DNA from 3 places in the Streptomyces sp. NPDC096105 genome. Region 1 is predicted to be linked to each of the others. Evidence: riboswitches for the same ligand, from Rfam matches in the RefSeq annotation. Region 1 holds a riboswitch; each other region holds the start of a gene.

Region 1 (10,263 bases):
CTCCTCGATCTCGTCGCGGCGCCGGACGTAGTCCTCGTGCGCCGCGCGGTAGGCGGCCGCGAGCTCCGGGTCGGCGGCCAGCCGCTCGGTCATCTCCTTCATCACGCCGTTCGCCTCCAGCGTGCCGATCGCGGAGTTCGCCCGCGGGCACGTCAGGTAGTACAGCGTCGGGAAGGGCGTGCCGTCGGGCAGCCGCGGTGCGGTCTCCACGACGTCCGGCTGCCCGCAGGGACAGCGGTGCGCGATGGCGCGCAGCCCGCGCGGGGGCCTGCCGAGCTGCTGCTTGAAGGCCTCGACGTCCGCGGCGGTGGGCTCGGTGCGCGGGGTCGTGGGCGGAGGGGTGTCCATACGTGTCTTTCTGCGGTGTTCCGTCGGGTCACTGGTCGGCGGCGTCGGCCTTGTCGACGCCGTCCCAGACGTTGGCGTACCAGGGGCGGTCGGCGGCCCGGAGGTCGCCGCGCGTGGTTCCGGCGCCGGCCGGGTCGACGACGATGTAGCCGGTCTCCCCCGGCATGACGTAGTGCAGGCGCCTGCGGATCTCCTGCTCGGCGTAGGCGTCGTCCTGCCAGCGGGCCTTGAGGTCGCGCAGCCGTTCGACCCGCCGGCGGGTCTCGTCCTGCTCCTTCTGCAGGTCGGCGATCTCCGCGCGCTGGGAGACGTACTGCCGCATCGGGTAGGCGAGGGCCACGACCAGGGAGCAGACGACCAGGACGAGCAGGGCCGCGCGGCCGGTCAGCCGGGAGCGGCGGGCCTGCCGCTTGGTCTGCGAGCGGTAGACCCGGGCCGCGGTCTGCTCACCGATCAGCCGGATCCTGGTCGCGGTGGAGAAACGGTCCCGGTCCTTGACCGCCATGTTCCCGCCTCTCGTTCGGTCTCCTACGCGCGTACGTCCCCGCACACGGTACGGGACCGGGTACGGGGACGTACGTACGACGCCTCCTGCGGAGGGCGGGGTCAGCCCTTGAAGCGGGGGAACGCGCTGCGGCCGGCGTACACCGCGGCGTCGTCGAGGATCTCCTCGATGCGCAGCAGCTGGTTGTACTTGGCGACGCGCTCGGAGCGGGCCGGGGCGCCGGTCTTGATCTGGCCGCAGTTGGTGGCGACGGCGAGGTCGGCGATGGTGACGTCCTCGGTCTCGCCGGAGCGGTGGGACATCATGCACTTGAAGCCGTTGCGCTGGGCCAGCTCGACGGCGTCCAGGGTCTCGGTGAGCGAGCCGATCTGGTTGACCTTCACCAGCAGGGCGTTGGCGGCGCCCTCCTCGATGCCGCGGGCCAGGCGCTCCGGGTTGGTGACGAACAGGTCGTCACCGACGAGCTGGACCTTGTCGCCGAGCTTGGCGGTGATGGTCTTCCAGCCCTCCCAGTCGTCCTCGAACAGCGGATCCTCGATGGACACGAGCGGGTACGCGTCGACGAGCTCCGCGTAGTACTCGGTCATCTCGGCGGCCGAGCGCTCCTTGCCCTCGAAGCTGTAGACGCCGTCCTTGTAGAACTCGGAGGCGGCCACGTCCAGGGCCAGGGCGATCTGCTCGCCGGGGGTGTAGCCGGCTTCCTGGATGGCCTCGAGGATGAGGTCGAGGGCCTCGCGGTTGGAGCCGAGGTTCGGGGCGAAGCCGCCCTCGTCGCCGAGGCCGGTGGCCAGGCCCTTGCCCTTCAGCACCTTCTTGAGGGTGTGGTAGACCTCGGCGCCCCAGCGCAGCGCCTCGGAGAAGGACTCCGCGCCGATCGGGGCGATCATGAACTCCTGGATGTCCACGTTGGAGTCGGCGTGCGAGCCGCCGTTCAGGATGTTCATCATCGGCACCGGCAGCAGGTGCGCGTTCGGGCCGCCCAGGTAGCGGAACAGCGGCAGGTCGCTGGCCTCGGAGGCGGCGTGCGCGACGGCGAGCGAGACGCCGAGGATGGCGTTGGCGCCGAGCGAGCCCTTGTTGTCGGTGGCGTCCAGGTCGAACATCGCCTGGTCGATCAGGCGCTGCTCGGTGGCGTCGTAGCCGACGAGCTCCGGGCCGATCTGCTCGATGACGGCCAGTACGGCCTTCTCGACGCCCTTGCCGAGGTAACGGCCGGCGTCGCCGTCACGGAGTTCGACGGCCTCGAAGGCGCCGGTGGAGGCGCCGGACGGGACGGCGGCACGACCCGTGCTGCCGTCGTCGAGGCCGACCTCGACCTCGACCGTGGGGTTGCCTCGGGAGTCCAGGATTTCCCGGGCTACGACGACGTCGATGGACGGCACGAGCATCTCCTTCTTGGGATGTGACGCGGGTGAGCGGGGCCGCGGGGGCCCTGCGAGTCCGAGCCTAACCGGCTCCGGGCGATCGGCCATCCGGCCGCCCGCCTCATGGACAGAACCGAGAGTAAATTGTTTCCGAACGGAACAAAGCAGGTTCGGGAAACCGTGACCGGAAAGCGTCCGGACATGACCCCGCCCCGGTGCGTACGGGGAAGAAACGCACCGGGGCGGGTGGCCCGTGGGGACGGGGGGAGGGACCGTGCGGCCGGCCTTACTTCAGGTGCAGCTGCTGGCCCGGGTAGATGAGGTCGGCGTCGTCGACGATGTCGTCGTTCAGCTCGAACAGCTTCGCCCAGCCGCCCTTGACGTCGTGCTCCGCGGCGATCGAGCTGAGGGTGTCGCCCTTGACGACCTTGTACTCGCCGTCGCCCTTCTCGACCTTCTCGCCGGTCGGGGTGGTGACGGTCTTCTTCTCGCTCTTCTGCTCGGCCTTCTGCTCGGCCGGGGCGGCCGGGCGCTCGGCGGAGCGGGAGGCCTTCTGCTCGCTCTCGCGGGACTCCGCGGCGCCGGACTCCTGGGAGGAGCCCTCGGCGGAGGAGCCGTTGTAGGCGGCGTTGGACAGGCCGGTGCCGCAGACCGGCCAGGCGCCCTTGCCCTGGCCCGCGAGGACCTTCTCGGCGATCTCGATCTGCTGGGCCTTGGTGGCCTGGTCGGCGGTGGCCGCGTACTTGGTGCCGCCGTACCCGGCCCAGGTGGAGGCGGAGAACTGCAGACCGCCGTAGTAGCCGTTGCCGGTGTTGATGGACCAGTTGCCGCCGGACTCGCACTGGGCGACGGCGTCCCACTCGGACGCGGTGGCGGCGGAGGCGTTGCCGGCCGCCATCAGCGGACCGGCGACGGCGGCGCCGGTGACACCGGCGATGGCGATGGCGCGAGTGGCCTTGGACGGACGACGGTGCTTGCCCTTGCCGGAAAACAGCATGGATGGATCCCCTCACCGACGCCTACGAGGTGAGCTGTCGGGTTCGGGCCGGTTGAGTTGCCCGGCCACGTCCCTCCCGGGACGCGGCTTCACCCCGAGCCGTACCGGACGTGAACCGTCCGGGTCCGGCGCCTACCTGGGTCCCCCGCTCCTGCCTACGGCGCATGACGCGACGACTGTTCCCGTGCTGCCACTGGCAGGATTCGGCGTGGCGGCAGCCGGGGCCCGCGATGGCGAGCGGTCACGACCGTAAGCACGGGCCCGACGGAATTTCAAAGATGATCAGGTCTTCTGAGACCTATCTCTCACAGCCCTTATTACGGACATTCAGCCCGAATCACTCCGTCAACTGCCGCCGCGCGGAGGCGCCTTCGAACGCCGCCCGCGCCCGCTACTCGCCGGTCTCCGCGTCCACGAGAAGCCGCTGACCTGGCAGGATCAGGTTCGGGTCGTCGCCGATGACCTGCTGGTTCTCGACGTAGAGCGCCGTCCATCCGCCGGTGAGGGCAAGGGAGTCGGCGATGGACACCAGACTGTCCCCGGCCCGCACGGTGTAACGGTCGTCGGCGGCCCCGGCCGGCGTGCCGGCGGAGCGCGAGGCGTGCCGGCCGGCCGACGAGGCCGCGGCGTCGGCGCGCTCGTCCTCCTGGGCGCTGGGGCCGCGGTGGCGGCCCGGGCCGGCGGACTCGGACTCGGTGACCTCCGAAGAACCGGTGCTCTGCCCCGACTTGTCCGACTCGTCACGCTCGGAGGCGGCGGGGGCGGACGGGGAGGCCTTGTCGTTCGCGTCACCCTCCTCCCCGCCGGACGAACCGGGCGTGGCGGACGGAGAGGGAGAAGCGGACGCATCACCCGGTTCCGGCGAACCGGACGGAGTGGTGGTGCCGGCGGTCCGGGAGTCGTCCGGGGTCGCGTCGTCGGCCACGCCCGGGTCGACGTCCGGGGACGCCGCGTCCTGGTTCAGGCCCGTGAGCAGGCCGCAGGCGCGCCACTTGCCGACCCCCTGGTCGGCGAGGAGCCTCTCGGCGACGGTGATCTGCTGGTTGCGGCTGGCCTGGTCGGCGCTGGGCGCGAACTCCAGGCCGCCGTAGGCCTCCCAGTCGTCCTGGGTCAACTGAAGGCCGCCGTAATAGCCGTTGCCGGTGTTCTGGCTCCAGGATCCGCCGCTCTCGCACTCCGCGACCCGGTCCCAGGTCTCGCCGTCCGCCGCACTGGCACTGCCCGCCCCGAGCAGAGGGATCGCGATGGCGGAGCCGGTCACCCCGGCCGCGACGAGAAGAGCCGGAGCCTGGCGAGGGCGACGGTGTCGGCCGTTCCCGGAGAGCATGCGGAAGCCTTTCACTCGGCGACGAGGACCGGCACGGTGAGCAAAACCTTGCGGCGCGCCGTACTTGATGGGTGAACGTATAGGCAGACGATCACTTGTCACAAGTTCATGCCGTGCAGATCACATGGAGATCACAGAGTTGAGCACGTCTCAGGTTTCCGCGCGTAACCCGCAGGAACCGGACAGGAAGGTCAGCCTCCTCGTCAGGCCCGTCCTGGACGCGGAGGAGAGAATTCCACCGGAAGCGTGCGGAGTCCCCGCATGATGAGGCCGCCGCGCCACCGCAGCTCGGCCGGCTCCACGGCGAGCCTGAGGTCCGGCAGCCGGGTCAGCAGGGTGGCCAGCGCGGTCTGCCCCTCCAGGCGCGCGAGGGGGGCGCCCAGGCAGTAGTGGATGCCGTGCCCGTACCCCAGGTGCTGGTTTTCGCGGCGGCCCAGGTCCAGGGTGTCCGGGTCGGCGAACCGCTCCGGGTCCCGGTCGGCCGCGGCCAGCACGACGAGGACCGGGTCGCCGGCCTCGACACGCTGCCCGCCGATGACCACCGGCTCGGTGGCGAACCGCCACGTCGCCAGCTCCACCGGCCCGTCGTAGCGCAGCAGTTCCTCCACCCCGGTCTCCAGCAGCCCGCGGTCCCCCTCGGCCAGCGCCCGTTGCAGGCGCTCCCGCTGCCCGGGGTGGGTGAGCAGGGCGTAGGTGCCGTTGCCGATGAGGTTGACGGTGGTCTCGAAGCCGGCGAAGAGAAGGATGAACGCCATCGCGGCGGCCTCGTTCTCGGTGAGGTGCTCCCCGTGGTCGGAGGCGCGGATCAGACCCGAGATGAGGTCCTCGCCGGGGACGGGCTCGGCGGGCAGCGCCTCGCGCTTGCGGTGGATCAGCTCGGCGAGGTAGCCGCGCATCTTCTTCACCGACCGGGCCACCCCGCCGCGCGGGCCGCCGCCGTGGCGGATCATCATGCCCGCCCAGTCCCGGAAGTCGTCCTGGTCCTCGCGCGGGACGCCGAGCAGGTCGCAGATGGCGTAGATGGGGAGCGGGAAGGCGAACTCGTGGATCAGGTCGGCGGAGCCGGTCGCCGCGAAGCGGTCGATGAGGCCGTCGGTGAGCTCCTGCACGCGGGGCGCGAACTCCGCGACCCGGCGCGGGGTGAACGCCTTGCTGACCAGCCGGCGCAGACGGGTGTGGTCCGGCGGGTCGATGTTCAGCAGGTGCGTCATGAGGTCGGCCTGCCGCTCGCCCGGGATGCCGGTCTTGCCCTTGGCGTGGGCGGGCTCGTCGTGGTGCGCGGGGTTCTTGGACAGCCGGTTGTCGGCGAGGGTCTGCCGGGCGTCGGCGTACCGCGTGACCAGCCAGGCCTCGACGCCGCTGGGCAGCCGGGTCCTGCGCACGGGGGCGTGCTCGCGGAGCCAGGCGTAGGCGGGGTAGGGGTCGGCTGCGAATTCCCAGGTGAACAGGTCGGGGGCGGGGCCCTGGGGGGTGGGGGGTGACTGGTCGCGCATGGGGCGACCCTAACGGGGGCCCGCGGCGGCGGCAGCGGGGGCGGGGTGGCCGGCGCGCAGGGCAGGTGCGGGCGCGGGGGGGTGTTCGCGCAGTTCCCCGCGCCCCTGGAGGGACGCTGCCCCCGCGCGTCCGCGAGGGCTCGGGCTCTCCTCTTGAAGGGCTGGGGACCAGTACGCCTACAGGGGCGCGGGGAACCGCGCGCATGGGGGTCCGGGGGCGGAGCCCCCGAGACGGGGAGGTCAGACGCCCGTGACCTTTTCCGCGGCGCGGATCGCATCCCGGTAGGCCCGGGCGGCGGCCCGGAGGGCCGCCTCCGCGTCCACCCCCTCCGCCTCCGCCCGCGCCGCCAGCGCCAGCAGCTCGTACCCGATCCCTTCCGCGGAGGGAAGAGGAACGGAGAGGCCCGCCCCGCGGGCCCGGCCCGCCAGCTTGGCGGCGAGGGCGAGCGCCGGCTGCCCCACCGGCACCCCGTCCGTGACGGACTCCCGCCGCTTCTCCTCCGCCTTCGTCCGCATCCAGTGCGCCTTGACCTCCTCCGGCGTCCGCGCCGTCTCCTCCCCGAAGACGTGCGGATGCCGGTGGACGAGCTTGGCGACGATGCCGCCCGCCACGTCGTCGACGGAGAACGGCTCGTCCGGGTGCTCCTCGGCGATCCGCGCGTGGAAGACGACCTGGAGCAGCACGTCCCCCAGCTCCTCGCGCAGTTCCTCCCGGTCGCCGTCCTCGATGGCCTCGACGAGCTCGTACGCCTCCTCGATGCCGTACTTGGCGAGGCCCTTGTGGGTCTGCCGGGAGGACCAGGGGCACTCCGCGCGGATGCGGTCCATGACCTGCACCAGGTCGAGCAGGCGGGCGCCCGGCAGGTCGTAGGAGGCGGGCAGCAGCTCCAGCTCGGGCATCCGCACCCGCCCGCCGCCGGCCAGCCGCGCCAGTCCGTCGGTGAGCGCGGGCTCGCCCTCGCCGGTCGCGACGACGACCACGGTGCGTCCGCCGGCGCAGGCGTCGACGACCTCCTCGGCGGTGGGCGCGGCCTCCTCGACGGATATCCCCGCCTCCCGCAGGTACGGCAGCTGCGGATGGGCGCCGTCCGCGCACAGCACCCGGTCGGCCGCGTGCAGGGTCTGCCAGGCGGGCCAGGACAGCAGTCCGGGCGCGACCCGGTGGCTGGTGGTGAGCAGGACGACACGGCCGGCGGCGGCCTCGGGGGTCGGTGCGGGGCTGGTTGCGTTCACCCTTCGAAACTAGCCCACGTCACAGGCCCAGCGGCGGCCCGTCCGCGGCGGTGACGTCCTTCACCCACGGCGTCCTCGCGTCCACCCGGCTGCTCTTCTCCGCGTCCCACTCGCCGTAGCGCGGGTTGAGGTCGACCCCGAGCTCCTCGCTCGCGTCGGACAGCGCCTTCCAGAACTCGGGACGGCTGGTGTCGGTGCCGAGCTTCTGGGCGAGCTTCTGCGCCGTCACCTGGACGCGGAGGTTCTCGTCGAGGCGCTGCGGCGGGACGCCGTACTGCTGGAGCCAGGCGGCCTCCAGCGCCTTCGCGCCGCCGGCCTGCTGCTCGAACTCGGCCCGCGTCCGCTGCACCTCGCGGTCCGAGACGGTCACCCCGGCGTCGCGCGCGGCGCGCTCCAGCACCTTGTCCAGCACCATGCTGTGCAGGGTGTCGCGGGTCAGGCCGCCGGTGCGCGCGATGGCCTGCTGGTACTGCGCCTCGTCCGGGACGGCGGCCCGCTGGGCGGACCGCACCTCGTCGACGCGGTTCTCCAGCTGCGACACGGTGATCCGCTCCCCGCCGACCACTGCCGCCGCACCGGGGTGCGCGTCGTTTCCGCAGGCGGTGAGCAGGGGCGCCGCCGCGGCGATCGCGGCGGTGAGGAGGAACGCGGTGCGACGGCGGCGGTGCAAGGAAACCTCCTGAGGAGAGCTTGTGCGGCGGTGCACAAAGTCTTGCGGTGATCGATGGTAGGCATCGGCCAAGCTCTGGCCAACCCATTCGACCAACGATTCACGGCGACTTCGGGCACCGCCGCGCCCGCCGTCTCCCCTTCGCCGGGTCCGGCCGCGCTAGCCGCGCACCTGTCCCAGCCACTGGAGGGTCCGCCGGATGTCCGCGGCGAGCGGGTGACCCGGCCCCTGGACGCGCTCCACGTCGTGCAGCAGCCGCGCCAGCGTGTCGTGCGCGGCGGGGCGGTCACCGAGGGCGAGCAGCAGGTGGCCGATGCGGCGGCGCACGTCGTGGGCCTGCTGCATGTCCCCGGCGGCCACGTACCGGTTCTCGTAGTACGGCAGCAGCGCCCGGTACTCGGCGAGGGCGGCCACCGGGTCGCCGAGCTGCTCCAGGCACTGGGCGGCCTCGTAGCGGTGGCGCAGCGACTGCGGGTCGGCCTGCCCCGCCTCGGCCGCGCGCTCGTCGGCGAGGCGGCGCAGCTCGGGCAGGGCCCGCCGGTACTGCCCGTCGTCGAGCAGCGTGGCCGCGTACTGCTTGCGCAGGGTGCGCACGACCGGGGAGTGCTCGCCGTGCTGCTCGGCGGCGACCGGGAGGATGGAGCCGAGGATGTCGACGGCCTGGGTGATGCGGCCCTCGCCGAGCAGCCGCTTCACCTCGTCGACGGCGGCGGCCACGTCGGCCTTCTCCGCAGCCGGCGCGGGCGGCGCGGCGGGCGCGGGCTGCGGCGCCGGCGTCCTGGCCCGGTCCGGCCAGGGGGCGTGCGGGCGCAGGAAGGGCCGGGTCGGGTCCAGCGGGGCGCCGGTGGGCGTGCCCCGGGCGGGCAGCAGCAGCGACAGGTGTTCGTAGACCTCCTGCGCGGAGTCCGGGCGGTGCTGCGGGTCCTTGGCGAGCAGCCGCAGCACCAGGGCCTCCAGCGCCTCGGGCACCTCGGGGCGCAGCCGGCGCACCGGCACCGGCGGCTCGTACAGGTGCCGGTGCAGCACCCCGAGCGCCGTGGAACCGGAGAACGGCACGTCCCCGCTGAGCAGTTCGTGCATCAGCACGCCGAGCGCGTACAGGTCCGTGTACGGGCCGACCGCGCCGCCCATCGCCTGCTCGGGCGCCATGTAGGCGGGCGAGCCGATGGGGGTGCCGGTGTGGGTCAGGCGGGTGGTGTCGGCGTCCATCACGGAGGCGACGCCGAGGTCCAGCACGGTGAGCGTGCCGTCCTGCCTCACCATCACGTTGCGCGGCTTGAGGTCGCGGTGCACGATCGGCACCGCGTGCACGGCGCTGAGCACCGCGCACAGCTGCGCGGCGACCGCGACCGCCCACTGCCACGGGTAGGGGTCGTGCTCGGCGAGGTGGTCGCCGAGGTCGGCGCCGTCGACGTACTGCATGACGAGGAACAGTTCCTCGCCCTCGCTGCCCGCGTCGTGCACGGTGACCAGGCCGGGGTGGTCGACCTGGGCGGTCACCCGGCACTCGCGCACGAAGCGGCGGCGCAGTTCGTCGGCCTCCTGGCCGGCCACCTTGTCGGGGCGCAGCAGCTTCACGGCCACGCGCCGGTCCAGCCGCTTGTCGTAGGCCGTCCAGACCTGTCCCATGCCGCCCTGGCCGATGAGCGTGGACAGTTCGTAGCGGCCGGCGACGACTCGTCCCGCCGTCACGCTCACCGTCCGCCTTCGTGGTCGCCCGGCCGCCGCTGCTGTCCGTCCTGCCGGCGCAGGTAGTCGCTCAGCTCGTCGAGCTCGGCGCGCACCTGGTCGATCCGGGCGGGCGCGGGCCGCTGCGGCGGCTGCGCCTGCGAGGGCACGGGGGCGGGCGGCACGGGGCCGGCGAGGGGGGTGTGCGGCGGCTGCGGCACGGCCGTGGACGCGTACGGCGAGGCCGGCTGCGGGTAGCCGTAGGGGGCGTGCACCGTGGTGGCGTGCGGCGACGGCGGCACCGGGCCGCCGTAGGGACCCGGCCGGCGCGGCAGCCGGATGTCCACGATCAGGTAGTGGGCGGAGGCGCAGGCGCCCAGGAGGAGAAGGACGCCGAGGCCCGCGTCGCTCCGCCAGTCCTCCTCCGGGACGGAGCCGATCAGGACGAGGCAGGCGATGATCAGCGGAATGCTCGCCCAGGCCGCTATCCAGTCGAAGACCCGCCCGCGCCGCACCGCGATCCGGAACAGCGGCACGGAGGCCAGCATGCCGCAGCACAGCACCCCGGAGGCCGCGTACAGCACGCGCTGCGTGATGACCGATCCCGTGCTGGGTGTGGGCGGCGCGCCGTGGCCGTACATGCTGCTCCTGGACGGGT
Region 2 (10,263 bases), on a different contig from region 1:
GACCTCCCCCGAGCCCCTGAGCCGGCACGCAGCCCTGCCCCTTTCTCGTTAGGGTCGAATCCGTGGCCAGCAGCCCTCCGTACCCGCCGTGCCCCGGCGCAGCTCCCGGCAGCACGCTGCGGCACCCGCACTGGTGGCAGCGCCCCGCGGTGCGCTACGGAGCGGTGGTCACACTGCTGGCCCTGTCCGGGCTGGTGATCCTCGCGCTGGTCAGGGAGCAGACGGGCACCGAGGGCTTCCTGGTCGGTCTCGGGCTGGCCGTGCTGCCGGTCCCGCTGCTGCTCGCGGCGTTCCGCTGGCTGGGCCGGGTGGACCCGGGGCCCTGGCGGAACCTGCTGTTCGCCTTCGCCTGGGGGGCGTGCGCGGCGGCGCTCATAGCGATCGTGGCGAACAGTTTCGCCACCCGGTGGATAGCGACGACCACCGCCGACCCGGCCGGTGCCGACACCCTGGGCGCGACGGTGATAGCGCCGGTCGTGGAGGAGACCGCGAAGGCGGCGGCGGTGCTGCTGCTCTTCCTCTTCCGCAGACGCGACGTCAACGGGATCCTCGACGGCGTGGTGGCGGCCGGGTTCACCGCGACCGGCTTCGCGTTCACCGAGAACGTCCTCTACCTCGGCAACGCCTTCGGCACCGACCAGCTCACCGGCGGCAGCGGCATCGCCTCGGTCACCGCGGCGACCTTCTTCGTCCGCATCGTCATGTCGCCCTTCGCGCACCCCCTGTTCACCGTGCTCACCGGCATCGGCTTCGGCGCGGCCGCGCTGTCCGCCGACCGGCAGCGGGTGCGGCGCGTGCTCTTCCCGGTCGCCGGGCTGCTCCTCGCGATGGGCATGCACGCCCTGTGGAACGGCTCCGTCATGCTCGGCCAGTTCGGCTTCCTCGCGGTGTACGGGGCGTTCATGGTGCCCGCGTTCGGGCTGCTGACCTGGCTGGTGGTGTGGACGCGGCAGCGGGAGCTGCGGACCGTGCGCACGGAGCTGCCCGCGTACGTGGCCGCCGGCTGGCTGCGTCCCGCGGAGCCGTTCGCGCTGGGCTCGATGCGGGCCCGGCGCCTCGCCCGGAAGTTCGCGCGTGAGCACGGGGGCAGGCCCGCGGCGCGCGCGGTCGCCCAGTACGAGGCGTACGCGACCTCGCTGGCGTTCCTGCGGCACCGGGGCCGCGCGGGGAAGGCGGGACCGGACTTCGTGAGCCGGGAGCGGGAGCTGCTGCTGGAGCTGTGGCACCGGCGCGCGGCGGCCCGTCCGGCACTGGAGCACGCGGCCCGTCTCACGGCGCCCCCGGTGCCGTACGGCGCGGCGTGGGCGTACGGGCCCGTCCCCGCGCCGTGGCAGGCGTACGGGCAGCCGCCCCACGGTCATCCGTATCCGGCGTACGGGGAGCACCCCCACCGCCGCTGAGGAGCCCCGGACATGCGGGACCGGCAGCCCTGACGTCGGGGGGGGCGTCGTCGGGGCTGCCGGCGTTCGCGGCGTCGGCGGCCGGGACGCGGCCGCCGGGTGGTTCAGACGCTGAGGCCCTTGCCGGCCAGCCAGGCGGCCGGGTCGACGCCGCCGGAGGAGCCGGCGGGGTGGACCTCGAAGTGAAGGTGGGCGCCGGTGACGTTGCCGGTCGCGCCGACGCGGCCGATCACGTCGCCGGTGGTGACCTTCTGGCCGACGCTGACGTTGATCGACGACTGGTGGGCGTACCAGATCTCGGTGCCGTCGTCGAGGGTGAGCACGGTCTTGTAGCCGTACGAGCCGTCCCAGCCGGCGGCGGTGATCGTGCCGGTGTGGACCGCCTTGATCAGCGTGCCGGTGGGGGCGGCGAAGTCGAGGCCCGTGTGGTAGCCGGAGGACCAGTAGACGCCGGCCTGACCGAACGTCGAGGTGAGGGTGTACGAGGAGGTCGGCAGGGTGTACTGCTTGGCCAGCTCGGCGAGGCGTTCGGCCTCGGCCTTCTTCGCGGCCTCCTCCTCCGCCCTCTTCTTCGCGGCCTCGGCCTTCTCCTTGGCCTCCTTCTCCGCCTTGGCGGCGGCCTCGGCGGCCTCCTTCTCGGCGGCGGCGAGGGCGGCGGCCTGGGCCTTGCTCTGCGCCTGCCCCTGCTGCTGCTCGACCTGGGCCATGATGCGGGCGCGCAGCGCCTCTCCGGCGCCGGAGGCGCCCTCCTCGGCGTCGGCGGTGGTCATGCCGATGTCGCTGAGGGGGGTGCTCGTGCCCTTGGGCGTTTCCTCCTCGGAGAGGAGGGAACCCACGTTGGGCAGGTCGGGCATGGAGATGGAGACGGGCGGCTTGCCGGTCTGGGCGCTGGCCATGCCGCCGGCGCCGACGGCGGCTATGACGCCGACGCCCAGGACGGTGGAGCTGCGGGCGAGTCCGCCTCCGCGCTGCTTGGCGACGCGGTGCCGCCCGCGCACGGGCCGTACGGACTCCGCGGTGGGGTTCCACTCCTCGAACGGGCCCTCGTCGGCGCCGTAGGCGAAGGTGTCGCTCGGGTGGAACGGGGCCTCGGGGGCAGGCGGGTTGGACGCCACGTGGGCGCGCTCCTTTCCTTCCTTCTTCGCCTACCGGGTTAGCTGACGGGTTCGGAGCAGGAAGGTCTCCTACGCGCGTATACGAGCCGTGTTCTCACGGCGGTATCCGCCCGATTCACCCCATGGTGGTGGTTCCCCGGTTCCCTCGCGGGATTCGGCGCGTGCGCACGGAGCCGCCTTCTGTGACGGCTGGGACGACCGCGCTGCGTTATCGAACGTTAATAGACGCGGGGGCCGGATTCCAAGCCATTCCTCTTGATCGTTCACGATTTCCGTGCGGACTTAAGCGCCATGACCGGGCGAAAACGGGCGAGTTGACCGCGCGTCGGACGACCGGTCGAACCTGACGGTATGTCAGTTGTTATGCGCTGCGAAGCACTTCGCTCACGCTGCGTGAGAGGCGGGGAGAAAGGTGCCGGCACAAGGCGCCGGTATACAGAAAACACCGAGGGCCGGAACCCTTTCGGATTCCGGCCCTCGGCCTTCAGTAGCGGGGACAGGATTTGAACCTGCGACCTCTGGGTTATGAGCCCAGCGAGCTACCGAGCTGCTCCACCCCGCGTCGGTAATCACCAGTGTACGGCATCCGCGGGGCCCGACGCACATCCCTTCCCCGGCGGCGCGATCAGCCGGCCGGCAGATGCGCGTTCGGCGCCTTCGCACGCCGCTCGTGCTCCGGCAGGACCAGCACCGTGGCGCCCCCGTCCGCCAGCACCGCGCTGCCGTCGGCGTCCGCCACGAAGGTGTCCGGCTCCCGCCAGGCCGTGACCACCCGGCGCACCCCCGCGTCCAGGATCAGCCGCGCGCAGGGCGCCGGCCGGGACGCGCGACGGGCGCACGGCTCCAGGCTGGAGTAGACGGTGGCGCCGGCCAGCCGCGGGTCGGTGGGGTCGGTCCTGGCGAGCGCGGCCTCCTCCGCGTGCACCACGGGGTCGCCGCCCTCACGGGAGTACCCCCGCGCCAACTCGGTGCCGTCGGCGGCGACCACGACCGCGCCGACGCTGAACGCGGTCCCGGAGGGCGGGCACAGCGCGGCCAGCTCGCAGGCGAGGGCGAGCCAGTGGTGGTCGGCCGCGGAGGGCAGCGCGCCGGTGCCGGGCGCGGTGGGCTCGTAGCGCATCAGGACGACGTCGCCGACGGGCCGAGTCTCGACCAGCCGCAGCCGGCCGCCCTGGTAGGAGCCGGGGCCGAACAGCCGGGGGGCGTCCGGGTCGCCGACGAACAGCGGGGCGAGGACGAGCTGCAGTTCGTCGGCGAGGCCCTGGGTCATCAGCTGGGTGTGGATCCGCCCGCCGCCCTCGACCATCAGGCGCCGCACCCCGCGCTCGTCGTGCAGGTGCTCCAGCAGCCGCCGCCAGTCCAGGCCGTCGCCGAGCGGGACGACGTCGGCGGCGAGACCGAGGGCGCGGGCCCGTCCGGCGCCCTCGTCGGTGGTGTAGAGGACCTTCTCGCCGCCGGTGTACCAGAACCGCGCCGCCGGGTCCAGGTCGCCGGAGCCGCTCACCGTGACCTTCAGCGGGTACTCCGGCCTGCCGTCCGCGACCCGGGCGGCGCGGCGCTCGGGCGAGTTGACCAGCAGACGGGGGTTGTCGGCGCGCAGGGTGCCGGCGCCGACCAGGACGGCGTCCACGGAGGCCCGTACCTCGTCGACCCGGTCGAAGTCGGCCGGGCTCGACAGCAGCAGCCGCTCCGGGCCGGTGTCGTCCAGGTAGCCGTCGAGGGAGACGGCGGCGGACAGCAGGACGTACGGGTGCGGCATCGGCGGGCTCTCCGGGTGCGGGTTGACGGCGGGACCGCTGCGCGGTCCGCGTCCAGTCTGGCAACCCGTGCGGCGGGGAGCGGACCGTGCCCCGGCCGCCGGGACCGGTGTCAGGGCTCGATCAGGCCGACCCGGATGGCGTAGCGGGTGAGCTCCAGCCGGTCCTTGAGGCCCAGTTTGGCGAGCAGATTGGCACGGTGCCGCTCCACCGTCTTGGGGCTGATCACCAGCAGGTCCGCGATCTGCTGGGAGGTGTGGCCCTCGGCGACCAGCTTGAGAATCTGCTCCTCCCGGTCGGTGATGGCCTTCGCGGGCAGCGTCCGGCCCTCCCGCGCGAGGTCGAGGTAGTTGTGGATGAGGGCGTTGACCGCCCCCGGGTAGAGGAAGGGCTCGCCCCGCATGGTGGCGTGGCAGGCCTCGACGAGATCGCGGTCGGCGACCGACTTCAGGACGTAGCCCGAGGCGCCGGCGGCCAGCGCCTCGAAGAAGAACTGCTCGTTGTCGTACATGGTCAGCACGAGGATCCGGGTCCCCGGCAGGGTGCGGGAGAGCTCACGGGCCGCCTGCAGACCGGTCAGGCGCGGCATGGCGATGTCGAGGATGGCCAGGTCGGGGCGGTGCTCCCGGGCCAGTTCGAGGGCTTCGGCGCCGTCGGCGGCCTCCGCCACCACGGTCAGATCCGGTTCGCCGTCCAGGATGAGTCGGACCCCCCGGCGGACCAGGGCGTGGTCGTCGGCGAGGAGGATGCGGGCGGGGGACGGGTCGGTCATGGTTCAGCGTTTCCGGTCGGGGGACGTCGGTCACGGGGGCGGGGCGTGCGCGGGCGCGGACCGGCGCACGACGGCGGGAGCGGTCGAGGAGGCGGACGTCCGCACGGGCCGTACGGGGACGAGGACGTGCGCGGGGAAACGCGCGGGAACGGGCACGGCGAGCCGCAGCTCCGTACCACCGGCGGCACGGGGCTCCACGGTCAGCTCGGCGCCCACGAGCAGCGCCCGCTCCCGCATGCCGCGGATGCCGGCGCCCTCGTCCGCGCCGCCGATGCCGATGCCGTCGTCGCGGACCCGCAGCTCGACCCCGCCGGGGGTGCTCCGCAGGGCCAGCTCGGCGCGGCGGGCCCCCGCGTGCCGGGCGACGTTGGTGAGGCCCTCCTGCGCGACCCGGTAGAGCACCAGCTCCGACTCGCGGTCCAGCTCGGGCAGGTCGGGGTCGAGGCAGTGCTGGACGCTCAGCCCAGGACCGCCGAACTCGGTGGCGAGCGCCTTGAGGGCACTGGCCAGGCCCAGCTCGTCCAGCACGCCGGGGCGCAGCCGGCGGGCGATCCGCCGGATCTCCTCCAGGGAGGCGCGGGTGGTCTCCTGCACCTGGCGCAGCTCGTCGCCGAGCTCGGCCGGAGCGTGGTCGGCGGCCCGTTTGAGCTGCAGCAGCACGGCGGTCAGCGACTGGCCCACCTCGTCGTGCAGCTCACGGGCGACACGGCGGCGTTCCGCCTCCTGCGCGGACAGCGCGCGGGCACTGCTGGTGGCCCGCTCGTCCTCCAGCCGGTCGAGCATCGTGTTGTACGTGGTGATCAGCTCGGCGATCTCGCCGCGCCCGCCGACCGCGGGGCGGTTCCCCGGGCGGAGCAGGTCGGTGGTGTTCATCGCGCGGGTCAGGCGCTGCAGCGGGGCGAGGCCGACGCGCAGCAGCAGGGCGTTGGCGACGAGCATGGCGGCCAGTCCCACGGTGAGCACCGCGGCCTCGGTGAGCAGCACGGGCGTGGACACGGTGACGGGTCCCAGGAGCAGGGCGGTGGCGACGATGAGCACGACGGCGTTGAGCAGGAAGATGCGCCAGAACAGAGGCACTCGGTTCCGCCTCCTCGCCGTCGGTATGCTCAAGGCCCCCGACGGCCCGCGGCCGGGGGCGCGGCGCGGGCCGTCACCGTCCAGCCTCCGCCCCGGACCGGGCCCGCGCCATCCGTGACAGTCCCCATTTTCCCGGCGTCGGCGGCCCCGTGCCCGTGCTTCCGTGGATACCGGTCCCCCAGGGGGATGGGGGGCGCGACGGATGGCCCCGGCGGAGCGGTACGGGCCACGCTGGAGGCTCCGTACCGGGCGGGTGACGACCTCGGCGCACGGGCACACTCCAGGACAACGGCCCGCGTTCGCGGCAAGCCGGCGGTCCGCGCACGTCCCGGTGCTCGGAGCGACGGCCGTCGACGGTGTGACCGGGCGGCCACCCCCTGGGAAGGAGGAGCCGTGCCCCAGTCCGACGACGATCGCCTGGTCGACCTCGCGGCCCGACTCGAGCACGAGGACCCCCGTTTCGCCCGTTCCCTGGCCACCGGCCGCCCGGCCCGCCCGCGCGAGTACCGGCGCGCCGGCGCCTGGTGGGTGCTGGTCATCGGGCTGGGCATGCTGGTCGCGGGCATCGTCGTCCCCGACGGGCTGCTGATCGCGGCGGGCCTGGTGACCAGCGGAATCGGCGTGCAGCTCATCGACCCCCACCGGCGCCCGGACGAGAACGCCGCCCGGCGCCCGTCACCGTACTGATCCGCCCCTTCCTGGATACGCGAACGGCGCTCGTACCGGCCTGGCCGGTACGAGCGCCGTTCCGCGCGTCGGGGGGCTCCCCCTCCCGCGGGAGGTAGGCCCTGTGGGACTCGAACCCACAACCAATGGATTAAAAGTCCACTGCTCTGCCAATTGAGCTAAGGGCCCCTGGCGATGTTGCCTCCCCGAGCATAGCCGGACGCGGCCGGGGAGCCGATCGGGTATCGGGCAGGCGGCGTTGCGGCCGGAGGGGCACACATGCGCGAGGGCCCGCGCGACAGGTGTCGCGCGGGCCCTCGGCGGTCGGTCCGGTGAGGCGGGGTCAGCCGTTGCGCTTCCAGCGCGGCTTGTCCTCGCGGCGCTGGAAGGAGCCGCCGCCGCGGTGGTCGTCACGACGGCCGTACGGGCGGTCGTGGCCGCCGGAGCGGAAGCCCGGGCGGTCGCCCTGACGGTCGCGGTTGAAGGGGCGGTCGCTGCCGCGGTGGCCGGGACGGTCGTCCCGGCGGAACCCGCCGCGGTCGCGGTCGCGGTCGAAGCCACCGCGGTCGTCACGGCGCTCGAAGGAACGCCCGCCGCGGTCGCCCCGCTCGTCCCGGCGGTCGTCACGACGGAACCCGCCACGGTCACCGCGGTCGCGGTTGAAGCCGCCCCGGTCACCGCGGTCGTCCCGGCGGAAGCCGCCGCGGTCGTCACGGTCGTCCCGGCGGAAACCGCCACGGTCGCCGTCACGGCGGTCGAAGGACCGGCCGCCACGGTCGTCCCGGCGGTCGTCCCGGCGGAAGCCGCCGCGGTCACCGCGGTCGCGGTTGAAGCCACCGCGGTCGTCACGGCGCTCGAAGGAACGCCCGCCGCGGTCGCCCCGCTCGTCCCGGCGGTCGTCACGACGGAACCCGCCGCGGTCGCCGCGGTCGTCCCGGCGGAACCCGCCGCGGTCGTCACGGTCGTCCCGCCGCTCGTACGGCGCCGGGGCCTCCGCGCGCTCGGTCCGCTCGGTCCGCTCGACGTCCCGCGCGGTCGGCTGCTCCGGCAGCGTCACCTCGGCCTCGGCGACCACGGCGGCCGCCTCGGCGGTCACGGCCTGGGGGTCCTCGCCCCGCTCGCGCGCGGCGCGCGCCAGCAGGCGGTCGGCCTCCTCGCGCAGCTCGGTGGCGCGGCGCTGGGCCCGCTCCAGCTCCTTGGTGAGCTGGGCGACCTCACGCTCGGCCTGCTGGGCGGCGTTGCCGGCGGATTCGGCCTGCACCTCGGTCATCGACCGGGCGCCGGTGATCTCGGCGACCTCCGGGTCGAAGGCGGCGCCGCCCTGGATGATGTGGCGCGTGGCGTCGACGCCCGCGTCCTCCATCAGCCGGAAGATCTGGCGCCGCTGGTGCGGCAGCGACAGGGAGACGACCGTGCCGGTGCGGCCGGCGCGCGCCGTGCGGCCGGCGCGGTGCAGGTAGTCCTTGTGGTCGCCGGCCGGGTCGACGTTCAGCACCAGGTCGATGCCGTCGACGTGGATGCCGCGGGCGGCGACGTCGGTGGCGACCAGGACGTTGACGTAGCCGTCCTTGAAGTCGGCCAGGGTGCGGGTGCGGGCGCCCTGGGTCATGCCGCCGTGCAGCGCCTCGGCCTTCACGCCGGCGTCGCGCAGCTGCTCGGCGACGCGGTCGGCGCCGAGCTGGGTGCGGACGAAGATGATCGTGCGGCCCTTGCGGGAGGCGATGGCCGCGGTGACCGGCGCCTTGTCCTTGGGCTTCACGACGAGGATGTGGTGCGACATGGTCGTCACCGCGCCCTGTGCCGCGTCCACCTCGTGCGACACCGGGGAGTCGAGGTAGCGGTCGACGAGGGTCTTGATCTCGTTCTCCATGGTGGCGGAGAACAGCATGCGCTGGCCGCCCGCGGGGACCTGGTCCAGCAGCTCCGTCACCTCGGGCATGAAGCCGAGGTCGGACATCTGGTCGGCCTCGTCGAGGACCGCGATCTCCACGTTCTCCAGGGAGCAGGCGCCGCGGTTGATGATGTCGCGCAGCCGGCCCGGGGTGGCGACGAGGACGTCGACGCCGCGCTCGAGGGCGTAGATCTGGTTGCCCATGGAGGTGCCGCCGCAGACGACCTTCATCTTCAGGCCGAGGACGTCGCCGTAGGGCTGGAGGGCGTCGGCCACCTGCATGGCCAGCTCGCGGGTCGGCGTCAGGATGACGGCGCGCGGCTTGTGCTTCTCGGTGCGGCCGCCGGCGAGCTGCGCCAGGGTCGGCAGACCGAAGGAGAGGGTCTTGCCGGAGCCGGTGCGGCCGCGGCCGAGGATGTCCTTGCCGGCCAGGGCGTCCGGGATGGTCGCGGCCTGGATCGGGAAGGGGCTGGTCACGCCGTTCTGCGCGAGCTTGCGCACGATGCCCTCGGGGAGGCCGAGGGAGGCGAAGGTGATCTCGGGGGTCGCCGCCTCGGTGGCGGCGGTGGTGTCGGTGTCCTCGGTGTTCTCGGGCACGACGACGTGATCAGTACTGGCGATGGGCATACGAATGCGAAACCTTCCGGAGTCTCTTCGGCACGCGCCCGTCAACTCCGTGATTCGCAGTTCGCAATTACGACCGCCTCAATGCGGTCCACCACGGCAAGGGAGAGAGTACGCGCCACACGGCGCGCTCTGTTGTGGCGCCGGGCAAATAGGATCAGACGATCTGCCACCATACGCACCCCGGCCCCTCGGGTGCAAATCGTCAGGTGGGAGGGGTGCCGCCGGGCGGCGGGGCCCGGTGACGGCTAGGCCGGCGCCCCCGCTCTCGGCGCGGGCTCCCGCTGCGCGAGCTGGGGCTCGGGCGGCTGGTGGGCGGACGAGGACGGCTCGGCCTGGGTCGGCTCGGACGTGGGCCCAGGGTCGGGCGGCGGGTCCGAGGGCTGCGGTTCCGGGGTCCGGCTGGGCTCCGGCGGACCGGGGCGGTCGTCGGGGCTCGGGCGCGCGGGTTCGCCGGAACCGCCCCCGTCGTCCTGCGCGGGGCGGCTCGCGTCGGCGGACGGCCGGCCGTCGGACGGGGAGGGGCGTTCCTCGTCGCGGTCCTTCCCCTCGTCCTCGCCGCTCCTGTCCCGGTCGCCGCCCCCGCCGCGTCCGCCGTCGCCCCCGGCGGCTCCGTGACCGGCCCTGCCGCCGCCCGGCTCGGCGACCGCGCCGTCCGGGGCCTCGCCGCCCGGCCGGCCCGCGGAGGGGGACGGCCCGGCCTTTCCCCCGGTGCCGTCGTCACCCACGCTCACGCATCCGGCGGCAGCGGCGACCGCCACGACCGTGGCGGCCAGGCGGACGGGTACGTACAAGCGGCGCACGGGCCACCTCCGGTTGGAGTACAGGGTCGACAACCCCAACTCCCGTCACCCGCAGGAGGACACGCGGGCGGCCTATCCGTAGCCGAGCGCGTGCAGCCGGGCGTCGTCGATCCCGAAGTGGTGCGCGATCTCGTGCACCACTGTGATCTCGGTCTCCG
Region 3 (10,263 bases), on a different contig from region 1:
CAGCCAGTCGTGGCGGGCCCGGGCGTGGCCGCGTTCGTGGGTGAGGACCGCGTCGAGCTGATGGCCGGTCAGGCGCTGCAGCGCGCCGGTCGTGACGATCAGCTGGGGCGGGCTGCCCGGCATCCACCAGGCGTCGGGGTACTCCTCCTCCAGCACCAGCAGCGGCCCCCGTCCCTCGGGCAGCCCCGCCGGCAGGTCGGGCGCGCGGTCCCGCAGGTGTGCGCGGGCGCGGGCGCGACGCCGGCGGGCCTCGACCAGTTCCCGCCCCAGCATCGCGGCGGTCCAGGCCGCGCCGCAGGCCAGCAGCACGGTGAGGACGGTCGTCCACGGCGAGGCGGACGACAGGTCGTACGCGGCGGTCACGGCGGGCGGCGCCGGGGCGAACAACTGCGCGCGGACGGTGCCGAAGACGGCGGCGGCGCCCAGCGCCAGGGCGGTCAGGCAGCACAGCAGGACGGTGGCCACCAGGCACTGCCACACCCACAGGCCGACGACCGGTTCCCGTTCCGGCCACTTCGCCCGGGTCAGCGCGCGGGGGACGGGTACGGCGGCGGTCACGGCGACCACGCTCAGCAGGAGCAGGCAGTACGTCATGCCACGGGCTCCGGATCCTGTCGGAAGGGGCGGCTCGGGGGCGTGCGGTGGTGCGGGGCGCGCGGCGTGAGAGGACGACGCACCGCCCGACGCCAAGTATGACGGCGAGGGACGGTGCGAGTCAGCGTGCTCGGTCGGTTCGGTAGGGCCGGAGGGGTCAGGACGCGGGGACCACCCGTCCCGTCACCTCGCCGAGGCCCACCCGCACCCCGTCCGGGCCCGGCGCCCAGGCGGACAGTGTCACCACGTCGCCGTCCTCCAGGAACGTCCGCTCGCCGTCGGGGAGTTCGAGCGGGTCGCGGCCGTTCCAGGTCAGTTCCAGCAGGGAGCCGCGTTCGCGCTCGGCGGGGCCGCTGACCGTGCCGGAGCCGTAGAGGTCGCCGGTGCGCAGGGAGGCGCCGTTCACCGTCATGTGGGCGAGCTGCTGGGCGGCCGTCCAGTACATGGTGGAGAAGGGGCACTCGGAGACGGCCTGGCCGTTGAGGCTGACGGTGATGCGCAGGTCGTAACCGCCGGGCTCCTCACCGGAGTCGTCGAGGTACGGCAGCAGCGGGTGAGTGCGCTCGGGCGGGGCGGTGCGGGCCTCCTCCAGGGCGTCCAGCGGGGTGATCCACGCCGACACGGAGGTGGCGAAGGACTTGCCGAGGAACGGACCGAGGGGCACGTACTCCCAGGCCTGGATGTCGCGGGCGGACCAGTCGTTGAGCAGGCACAGGCCGAACACGTGGTCGCGGTAGGCGTTCAGCGGCACGGGCCGGCCCCGCTCGGACGGGACGCCGACGACGAAGCCGACCTCGGCCTCGATGTCCAGCCGCACGGACGGGCCGAACACCGGGGCGGCGTCGGCGGGCGCCTTGCGCTGCCCGGAGGGGCGTACGACGTCGGTGCCGGACACCACGACGGTGCCGGAGCGGCCGTGGTAACCGATCGGCAGGTGCTTCCAGTTGGGGGTCAGGGAGTCGGCCGCGTCGGGGCGGAAGATCTGCCCGACGTTCCGGGCGTGGTTCTCCGAGGCGTAGAAGTCGACGTAGTCCGCGACCTCGAAGGGCAGGTGCAGGGTGACCTCGGACAGCGGGTGGAAGAACCGCTCGACGGTCTCCCGGTGCGCCGGGACCGTCACCCACGCGGTGAGCGCGCGCCGCACGTCCGACCAGGCCGTACGGCCCGCCGCCAGCAGGGGGTTGAGGGTGGGGCGGGCGAGCAGGGAGGCGTAGGGGGAGCCCAGGGCGTGTGCCGCCGCGCCGGCGTCGAGGACGTGGTCGCCCAGCCGGACGCCCACGGTGCGCTCCGGCGAACCGGGGAGCGAGAAGACGCCGTACGGCAGGTTGTGCGGGCCGAAGGGATCGCCCTCGGGGACATCGAAGGGGGGCATCGGGTGCTGCCTCGCTTTCGTGTGCGCGGGTGCGCCACGTGTCCGTGGCCGTGCCACACGTTACGGGGTCGCGCCCCGGTGAGCTCTTGTACACGGACGACTTCCCGGGCCCGGGTCCGCCGGAGCGCACCCTGTTCCGGTCAAAACGGGAAAGAGGTCCCAACCGGTCGCGATCCGGCGGTGTAAGAAGGCAAAACGCACCCAATGCGAGGGCATACGGGCGCGGCGAATCGGACGGTCCTCCTGTCCGTATTCTCTGATCATGGCCGCACCCACCGATTGTTTTCTCATCGCCACCGACCTGGACGGGACGCTGCTGCGCGGTGACGACACCCTCTCCGACCGCTCCCTCGCCGCCCTCGCGCGGGCGGAGCGGGCCGGCGCCCGGCACCTCGTGGTGACGGGGCGCCCGGCCCCCAGAGTGCGGTCGCTGCTCGACGACCTCGGCTGCACGGGGCTCGCGGTGTGCGGACAGGGCGCGCAGGTCTACGACGCCGCCACGCACCGGATGCTGTGGTCGGTCCGGCTGGACCGGGAGCTGGCGGAGACCGCGCTCGGCAAGATCGAGGCCGAGGTGGGGGAGGTGTACGCCGCGGTCGACCAGGACGGGGCCGACGGGCTGACGCTGATCGAGCCGGGCTACCGGATGCCGCACCCGACGCTCCCGTCGGTGCGGGTGGAGCGGCGCGACGACCTGTGGGCGCGGCCGATCAGCAAGGTGCTGCTGCGCCACCCGGAGCTGTCGGACGACGCGCTGGCGGCGGCGGCCCGGTCCGTGGTCGGTTCGCTGGCCACGGTCACGATGTCGGGGCCGGGCACGGTGGAGCTCCAGCCGTGCGGGGTCACCAAGGCGACCGGGCTGGCGCTGGCCGCCGAGCACCTGGGGCTGCGCCCCGAGGACACGGTCGCCTTCGGGGACATGCCGAACGACGTCCCCATGTTCCGGTGGGCGGGCCACGGCGTCGCCATGGCCAACGCGCACCCCGAGCTGAAGGCGGTGGCCGACGAGGTCACCCTGTCGAACGAGGACGACGGCGTGGCCGTCGTCCTCGAGCGGCTGTTCGGGCGGACGGCCGGAGTGGCCCGTCAGAGGTCGGCTCAGTACGCGCCGAAGACGTTGTCGATCGAGCCGTAGCGGTCGGCGGCGTAGTTGCAGGCCGCGGCGATGTTGGCGACCGGGTCGAACGGGTCGAAGGCGGTGCCGGGCACGTGGTACGCCTGGAAGGTCGGGTCGATGACCTGGAGCAGGCCCTTCGACGGGGTGCCCTTCGCGGCGTTGGAGTCCCACAGGTTGATGGCGGCCGGGTTGCCGGACGACTCCCGCATGATGTTGCGGTGGATGGAGTCGTAGGAGCCGGGGATGCCGTTCTGCGCCATGACGTCCATCGCCTCGCGGATCCAGCCGTCGAGGTTGTCCGGGTACGCGGTCGTGGAGGTGGCGGCCTGGGCCGTGGGGGCGGCCGCGGCGCTGGTGGCGCCGAACAGCGGCATCGCGACCACGGCGACGCCGGTGCCGGCGACGGCGAGGGAGCGGACGAGGCGGCGGTACGAAGCGGAAGCGGGCATGTCTGGGTTCCTCTCCTACGCCTGCGAGGTGAGCTGTCGGGTTCGGGCGGGAGAGTGCCCGGCCGTGCCCCTGCGGGCATGGCTTCACCCCGAGCCGTCCCGGCGCGGTGTCCGGTACGGCGGCTTACCTGGGTCCCCCGCTCCTGCCGTGCGTGAGTTCGTCGTCGGGTGTGATGCGGGTGGCGGCAGGACTAGGCGTCCACCCGGCAGGCCCGGAACGTATGCGAGAGCACATGCCGGAAACAAGTGCGACGATCACACAAAGCCCCGTTTGATCTTGAGATGGGCGATTTCGGGTGCTTGATCCTTTGTGGCCGGTCAGAGTCAAGTCCGTTGCGTGGAGCGGGATGACGGGCGTGTGCGAGGGTGACCGGGCGGCCGGCGTGCGCGTGACTCACTTCACGGGGCGGCGACCGTGAGCACATGTGCGGCCAAGGGGAATTAACGGAGCGATCGCGGTAAATCGGACTCTCGGGTGGGGCAGGATGGTTCACGGGCCACCGCGTCCGGGAAGTCGAGGTATGTCCGTTGTCATCGCCCGATCAAAAACACTCCGCTTCTGCTCCCGTATCGCCTTGCTTGTGACCCCGGGCCCTGGCGGTGATCGAAACATGACCGGATACGCTGACTCGAGTGGTGACAGCGACCTATCGACAAACCGTGTAACCGCCAGCAGACACCAGCAGACAGGAGACCCCTCGTGACCGTCGTCGGGCCGTTCGGGCTGAGCGTGCGGGACCAGGCTCTGGAAGCCGATGTCCAGGCCGGATTGACGGCTGTCGAGGAAGGGCTGCTCGAAGCCACCAAGAGCGAGGTGCCCTTCATCACGGAGGCCGCCCAGCACCTGGTGCGGGCCGGCGGCAAGCGGTTCCGTCCGCTGCTCGTGATGCTCTCCGCCCGGTTCGGCGACCCCTACGCGCCCGGCATCGTGCCGTCGGCCGTCGTGGTGGAGCTCACCCACCTGGCCACGCTGTACCACGACGACGTGATGGACGAGGCCGAGGTGCGGCGCGGGGTCGCGAGCGCGAACGCCCGCTGGGGCAACTCGGTCGCCGTGCTCACCGGCGACTTCCTCTTCGCCCGCGCCTCCCACATCCTGGCCGACCTCGGCCCGGAGGCGGTGCGGGTCCAGGCCGAGGCGTTCGAGCGGCTGGTCACCGGCCAGATCCTGGAGACCGCGGGCCCGCAGGACGGCCGCGACCCGGTCGACCACTACCTGGACGTGCTCGGCGGCAAGACCGGCTCCCTGGTCGCCGTCTCCTGCCGGTTCGGCGGGATGATGTCCGGCGCCGACGAGACGGTGGTGGACATCCTCACCCAGTACGGCGAGCGGCTCGGCGTCGCCTTCCAGCTCGCCGACGACGTCCTGGACATCGCCTCCGACTCCCACGAGTCCGGCAAGACCCCCGGCACCGACCTGCGCGAGGGCATCGCCACCCTGCCCGTGCTGCGGCTGCGCGAGCGGGCGGCCCGGCTGGGCCTCGCCGAGGACGTCGCCCTGTGCGAGCTGCTCGACTCCGACCTCACCGACGACGCCCGGCACGCCGAGGCGCTGCGGCTGCTGCGCGCCCATCCCGCGCTGGGCCAGGCCCGCCGGGACACCGTGCGCTACGCCGAGGAGGCGCGCGCCGCGCTCGCCCCGCTGCCCGACGGCCCCGCCAAGACGGCGCTCGTCGAGATGTGCGACGCCGTGGTGCACCGGGCCGGCTGACCCGCCCGGCCGTCCCCCGTACGCCTCCCGGACCCGGACGACCCCTACGGGGCGGGTGAGGCGGCGCCGTGCCGTGTCATACCGCAGCAGTACGCGCAGTTGAGCCCGCGGTCTGACGTATCCGCCCCGCGAATGCGGTCAGATGGACCACGACGGACAACACCACTTCTCACCGGTTCGGGTGAGAATGGCGGCTCGGGCCGAACTGGTGCGAGGACACGGGACGGAAGCCGCCGCCGACGACGGAGGGCACACATGGCACCGCACGCATCCGACGACACGACGACTGCCGGGGAGGTCGAGGAGCCGCGCGCCGGCCGCCGCAGGGCAGCGCGGTACGTCGTCCCCGTCACGGTGATGGGCGTGGCGGCCGCGACGATCGGACTCGTCCCGGCGCTCGCCGACTCCGGCGACCCCGACCTGCCGGACATCACCGCCGCACAGCTCATCGAGAAGATCGCGCAGTCGGACGTGGAGCGGCTGTCCGGCACCGTGAGGATCACCACCGACCTCGGGCTGCCGAACCTCGGCGGCCTGGAGAGCAGCCTCGCGTCCGGGGCGCTGGGCGGGGACGGCGAGGGTGGTTCGTCCGCCGACCCGTCCGGCCGGCTCACCGAGCTGGCGTCCGGCACGCACACCCTGCGCGTCGCCGCCGACGGGCCGGACCGCCAGAAGCTGTCACTGCTGGAGAACGCGGCCGAGTACAGCCTCATCCACAACGGCAAGGACGTCTGGGGCTACGACAGCGCGTCCAACGAGGTCTACCACGCCACCGTCGACGGGCCGGACGCGTCCGAGCGGCGCGAACAGCGGCCCCCGGCCACCCCGCAGGACTTCGCGGAGGAGGCGCTGAAGGCGGTCGACGACACCACGTCCGTGAAGGTCGACGGCACCGCCCAGGTGGCCGGCCGGGCCGCCTACCGACTGGTGGTCGAGCCCAAGCAGTCCGGCTCCACCGTCGGCGCCGTCAGCATCGCCGTGGACCACGAGACGGGCCTGCCGCTGAAGTTCACGCTCACCCCGTCGAGCGGCGGCTCGGCCGTCGTGGACGTCGGCTTCACCGAGGTGAGCTTCGACCGCCCGGACGCCTCCACGTTCGAGTTCACCCCGCCGAAGGGCGCCAAGGTGACCGAGGACACCGAACAGGACCGGGAGCGCGGCGACTTCGGGAAGCCGGAGCGGGGCCCGAAGTCCGAGGAGGACCTGGCCAAGGGCTTCGACGGGCTGAAGATGCTCGGCGAGGGCTGGAACACGATCGCCACCTTCGACACCGGCTCCGGCGGCGGCCTGCCCACCGGTGAGGCGGGCGGCGACCTCGACGGCTTCCTCGGCTCGCTCGGCGAGCAGGTCGAGGGCGACTTCGGCACCGGCACGGTGTTCGGCACCCGTCTGGTCAACGCCCTGCTCACCGAGGACGGCACGGTCTACGTGGGTACGGTCACCAAGGACGCGCTGGTGAAGGCGGCCGACGCGGGCGAGTAGCAGGCCCCGCGCCCGCCGCCGTACCGAGGGAAACGGGGGAGCCGATGGACGCCACGTCCACCACGGAGCAGACGCGCGACGGGCGGTCCGCGGGCGACGGCGTCGTCGTCACCCGCGGACTGACCAAGCGGTACCGCGGCGGACAGCTCGCCGTGGACGACCTGCACCTGACCGTCCCGGCGGGCAGCGTCTTCGGCTTCCTCGGCCCCAACGGCTCCGGCAAGACCACCACCATCCGCATGCTGATGGGCCTGATCGAGCCGACCTCCGGGACGGCGCACGTGCTGGGGCGCCCCATGCCCCGCTCCGCGCGCGCCGTCCTCCCGCACGTCGGGGCCCTCATCGAGGGCCCCGCCCTCTACGGCTTCCTCTCCGGCCGCGACAACCTCCTCCGCCACGACGCCGCCGACCCCACCGCCGATCCGCGCACCCGCAAGGCGCGGGTCGCCGCCGCCCTGGACCGGGTGGGCCTCACGGCCGCGGCCGGGCGGAAGGCACGCGCGTACTCCCTCGGCATGAAGCAGCGCCTCGGACTCGCCGCCGCCCTGCTGCGGCCCCGCCGGCTGCTGGTGCTGGACGAGCCGACCAACGGCCTCGACCCGCAGGGCATGCGGGAGATCCGCTCCCTCGTCCGCGAACTGGCCACCGACGGCACGACCGTCTTCCTCTCCTCCCACCTGCTCGACGAGATCGAGCAGGTCTGCACGCACGCCGCCGTGATGGCGCGGGGCCGGCTGATCACGCAGGGGCCGGTCGCCGAGCTGGCCGCGGGCGCCCGGGGCCGCCTGGTGGTCACCACGCCCGACCCGGCGGACGCGGCGCGGCTGCTGAAGGAACAGGGGCTCGCCGACGTCGTGGCGGACGGCGACCGGGTGAGCGCCGATCCGCCCGCGCGGGACCTCGCCGAGGTCAACGCGGCCCTGGTCACGGCGGGGGTGCGGGTGCGCGGCCTCGGGGTGGAACGGGCCTCGCTGGAGGACGCGTTCGTGGCGCTGACCGGGGAGGGGTTCGATGTCGCGGGCTGAGACGGTGAGCGGGACGGGCGCGGGAGCGGAGGCGTTCGTGCGAACGCGTTGGCGGTGGACCCTCGGGCTGTTCCGCGACGAACTGCGCACCACCTTCCGCCGCTGGCGCACCCTCGCCCTGCTGGGCGTGCTGGCCGCCGTGCCGGTGCTGGTCGGGATCGCCGTGCGGATCGAGACCGGCGACGGACCGTCCGCCGGGAGCGGCGGCGGGGGACCCGCGTTCGTCTCGCAGATCACCAACAACGGCCTGTTCCTCGTCTTCACCGCGCTCGCCGCGACCCTGCCGTTCTTCCTGCCCATGGCGGTCGGCGTGATCGCGGGCGACGCCGTGGCGGGCGAGGCGGGCGCCGGCACCCTGCGCTACCTCCTGGTCGCCCCCGCAGGCCGCACCCGGCTGCTGCTCACCAAGTACGCGACGGTCGTGGTGTTCTGCCTGGCCGCCACCCTGGTGGTGGCCGGGTCGGCGCTGGCCGTGGGCGCGCTGCTGTTCCCGCTGGGCGACGTCACCACCATCTCGGGCACCCGCATCGGCTTCGGCGAGGGACTGGCCCGGGCCCTGCTGATCGCCCTGGTCGTCGCCGCGTCCCTGCTCGGGGTGGCGGCGCTCGGCCTGTTCGTCTCCACGCTGACCGACAGCGGCATCGCGGCGATGGCCACCACGGTCGGGCTGCTCATCACCGTCCAGATCCTCGACCAGATCCCCCAGCTGCACGCCCTGCACCCGTATCTGTTCTCCCACCACTGGCTGTCCTTCGCCGACCTGTTGCGCGAGCCCGTCCACTGGGACGGCCTCACCAAGAACCTGGGCCTCCAGGCCCTCTACGCCGCCGTCTTCGGCTCGGCGGCCTGGGCACGGTTCACGACGAAGGACGTCACGGCGTAGAGGCGGGCGGGGTGAGCGCGGCGGCGGCTCCGCGTCGTTCCGCCTCCCGGGCGGCCGCCAGCAGCAGGTCCTCCCGGTCGTGGGCCGCCACCAGGTGCAGCCCCGCCGGGCAGCCGTCGGCGCCGACACCGGCCGGGAGGCTCAGCGCGGGGTGACCGCTGAGGTTGAACGCCCAGGCGAGCGCGGTGGAGTAGGTGTCGCCGGGGCCGTCGTGGCCGTGCGGCGCGGTGGGCGCCGTGGGGGTGAGCAGCAGGTCGGCGTGGGTGAGGAGACCGCGGAGACGGCGGTCGTTGGCGGCTCGGACGCGGTGGGCGCCGGCGGGGTCGGCGCCCGGGGTGCGCAGGGCCAGCCAGGCCGGGCCGGGGTCGAGGAGGGAGGGGGGCTCCGGCGGCCGCACCAGGCGTACCACCCCGGCCTCGACGAGCCGCTCGGCCGCCTCCCGCGCCAGGGCGACGGGCCCGGGGTCGGGGGAGGCGAAGCCCAGGTCGGGCGACCAGACGGCGGTGACGGGGAAGCGGGGCGGCGCCGGGGACCCGGCCCGCTCGGAAACGACCTGCCACCAGAGACCCGCGTCCACCGCCGTACGCGCGAGGATCCCGGGCGCGGCGAGGCCCGTACGGTCGCCCGACGGCAGCCGGCCGCCCGTGGCCTTCAGCCCCAGCACCCCGCACCACGCCGCCGGGATGCGCACCGAGCCCGCGCCGTCGGCGCCCGTCGCCAGCGGCACCAGCCCGGTCGCGACCGCCACCGCCGCCCCGGCCGAGGACCCGCCGGGCGTACGGTCCGCCCGCCACGGGTTGACGGTACGGCCGCGCGCCCCGAGTCCCCAGGTCCGCCAGGGCGTCCCCGGACCCGGCACGGAGGTGGCGCCCACGGCGACCGCACCGGCCGCGAGCAGCGGCCCCGCCGCGCGCCGGCCGTGCCGCCCCTTGACCGCGACCGGCACTCCGGCCAGCGGCGGGCGCTCCCCGGCGGCGACCCGCGCGTCCACCTCCGCCGCCCGCCGCAGCGCCTCCTCGCCCCACACGTCGAGGAACGCGCACAGCACCGGATCGGCGCGCTCGATCCGCGCGAGCGCCTCCGCGACCACGTCCACGGCCCGGCACGCGCCCGCGCGCACGGCGGCGGCGATCTCCCGCGCGCCGTCCCCGCTCACCGCAGGGCGCCGGTGAGACGGGCCAGCGGCTCCGTCCCGCGCGGCGGCCCGCCGCCCAGGTCGCCGAGCCGCCAGCCGGGCACCCACGGCACCCGGTACACGTCGATCAGCGCCTCGACCAGCCGCACCCGGTGCGCGAGGGGACGCGGGAGCCGTCCCGGCGCGTCCGCGACGAGGACGACGGCGTCCAGGCCGAGCCCGTGCGGGGCCTCGTCGCGCCGGAACAGCGCGACGGCCGGCGGCACCGCGTCCAGCCCGGCCGCATGGGTGCGGGCGACGAGCAGCACCGAGGAGGGGGCGCCGGGCCCGGGCCAGGAGCGTCCGCAGTCGTGCCCGCCGTAGACCGCGGCGAGCGTGGAGACGCCCGCGCCGCCGTGCAGGCCGACCCAGGAGAAGCGCCGGGCCGTCGCGCGGGCAGGCAGCGGCTCCGGAGGGTCCGCCTCCGGTGCCGTCACCGGCCCTCGCAGCCAGATC

Evidence for each region. A riboswitch is a leader RNA that binds a small molecule or an ion and turns the genes downstream of it on or off. The one in region 1 is predicted to bind cyclic di-AMP.
Region 2: it holds a riboswitch for cyclic di-AMP, as region 1 does, so the genes downstream of both, ACIQ8B_RS02760 (M23 family metallopeptidase) here and ACIQ8B_RS09640 (transglycosylase family protein) in region 1, are expected to answer to the same signal.
Region 3: it holds a riboswitch for cyclic di-AMP, as region 1 does, so the genes downstream of both, ACIQ8B_RS20800 (transglycosylase SLT domain-containing protein) here and ACIQ8B_RS09640 (transglycosylase family protein) in region 1, are expected to answer to the same signal.

The regions. Positions count from the first base shown of each region.
Region 1 covers NZ_JBIWGC010000004.1:382,052-392,314, reverse strand. The annotation lists gene ACIQ8B_RS09655 (DUF501 domain-containing protein) at 1-348, opposite strand, end outside; gene ACIQ8B_RS09650 (septum formation initiator family protein) at 377-853, opposite strand; gene eno (phosphopyruvate hydratase) at 955-2,235, opposite strand; gene ACIQ8B_RS09640 (transglycosylase family protein) at 2,504-3,214, opposite strand; cyclic di-AMP (ydaO/yuaA leader) riboswitch at 3,219-3,387, opposite strand; gene ACIQ8B_RS09635 (transglycosylase family protein) at 3,606-4,541, opposite strand; gene ACIQ8B_RS09630 (cytochrome P450) at 4,745-6,034, opposite strand; gene ACIQ8B_RS09625 (nucleoside triphosphate pyrophosphohydrolase) at 6,275-7,267, opposite strand; gene ACIQ8B_RS09620 (SurA N-terminal domain-containing protein) at 7,287-7,937, opposite strand; gene ACIQ8B_RS09615 (serine/threonine-protein kinase) at 8,097-9,593, opposite strand; gene ACIQ8B_RS09610 (hypothetical protein) at 9,632-10,246, opposite strand.
Region 2 covers NZ_JBIWGC010000002.1:13,618-23,880, forward strand. The annotation lists gene trmB (tRNA (guanosine(46)-N7)-methyltransferase TrmB) at 1-2, shown strand, start outside; gene ACIQ8B_RS02755 (PrsW family intramembrane metalloprotease) at 63-1,400, shown strand; gene ACIQ8B_RS02760 (M23 family metallopeptidase) at 1,505-2,515, opposite strand; cyclic di-AMP (ydaO/yuaA leader) riboswitch at 2,528-2,685, opposite strand; tRNA gene ACIQ8B_RS02765 (tRNA-Met) at 3,004-3,077, opposite strand; gene ACIQ8B_RS02770 (dihydrofolate reductase family protein) at 3,141-4,274, opposite strand; gene ACIQ8B_RS02775 (response regulator) at 4,385-5,044, opposite strand; gene ACIQ8B_RS02780 (HAMP domain-containing sensor histidine kinase) at 5,075-6,121, opposite strand; gene ACIQ8B_RS02785 (DUF3040 domain-containing protein) at 6,515-6,808, shown strand; tRNA gene ACIQ8B_RS02790 (tRNA-Lys) at 6,904-6,976, opposite strand; gene ACIQ8B_RS02795 (DEAD/DEAH box helicase) at 7,131-9,305, opposite strand; gene ACIQ8B_RS02800 (hypothetical protein) at 9,551-10,105, opposite strand; gene ACIQ8B_RS02805 (metallopeptidase family protein) at 10,178-10,263, opposite strand, start outside.
Region 3 covers NZ_JBIWGC010000013.1:54,327-64,589, reverse strand. The annotation lists gene ACIQ8B_RS20815 (M56 family metallopeptidase) at 1-594, opposite strand, end outside; gene fahA (fumarylacetoacetase) at 752-1,966, opposite strand; gene ACIQ8B_RS20805 (HAD family hydrolase) at 2,229-3,101, shown strand; gene ACIQ8B_RS20800 (transglycosylase SLT domain-containing protein) at 3,065-3,532, opposite strand; cyclic di-AMP (ydaO/yuaA leader) riboswitch at 3,538-3,706, opposite strand; gene ACIQ8B_RS20795 (polyprenyl synthetase family protein) at 4,233-5,243, shown strand; gene ACIQ8B_RS20790 (outer membrane lipoprotein carrier protein LolA) at 5,499-6,725, shown strand; gene ACIQ8B_RS20785 (ABC transporter ATP-binding protein) at 6,770-7,750, shown strand; gene ACIQ8B_RS20780 (ABC transporter permease) at 7,737-8,633, shown strand; gene ACIQ8B_RS20775 (amidase family protein) at 8,623-9,789, opposite strand; gene ACIQ8B_RS20770 (DUF6668 family protein) at 9,786-10,263, opposite strand, start outside.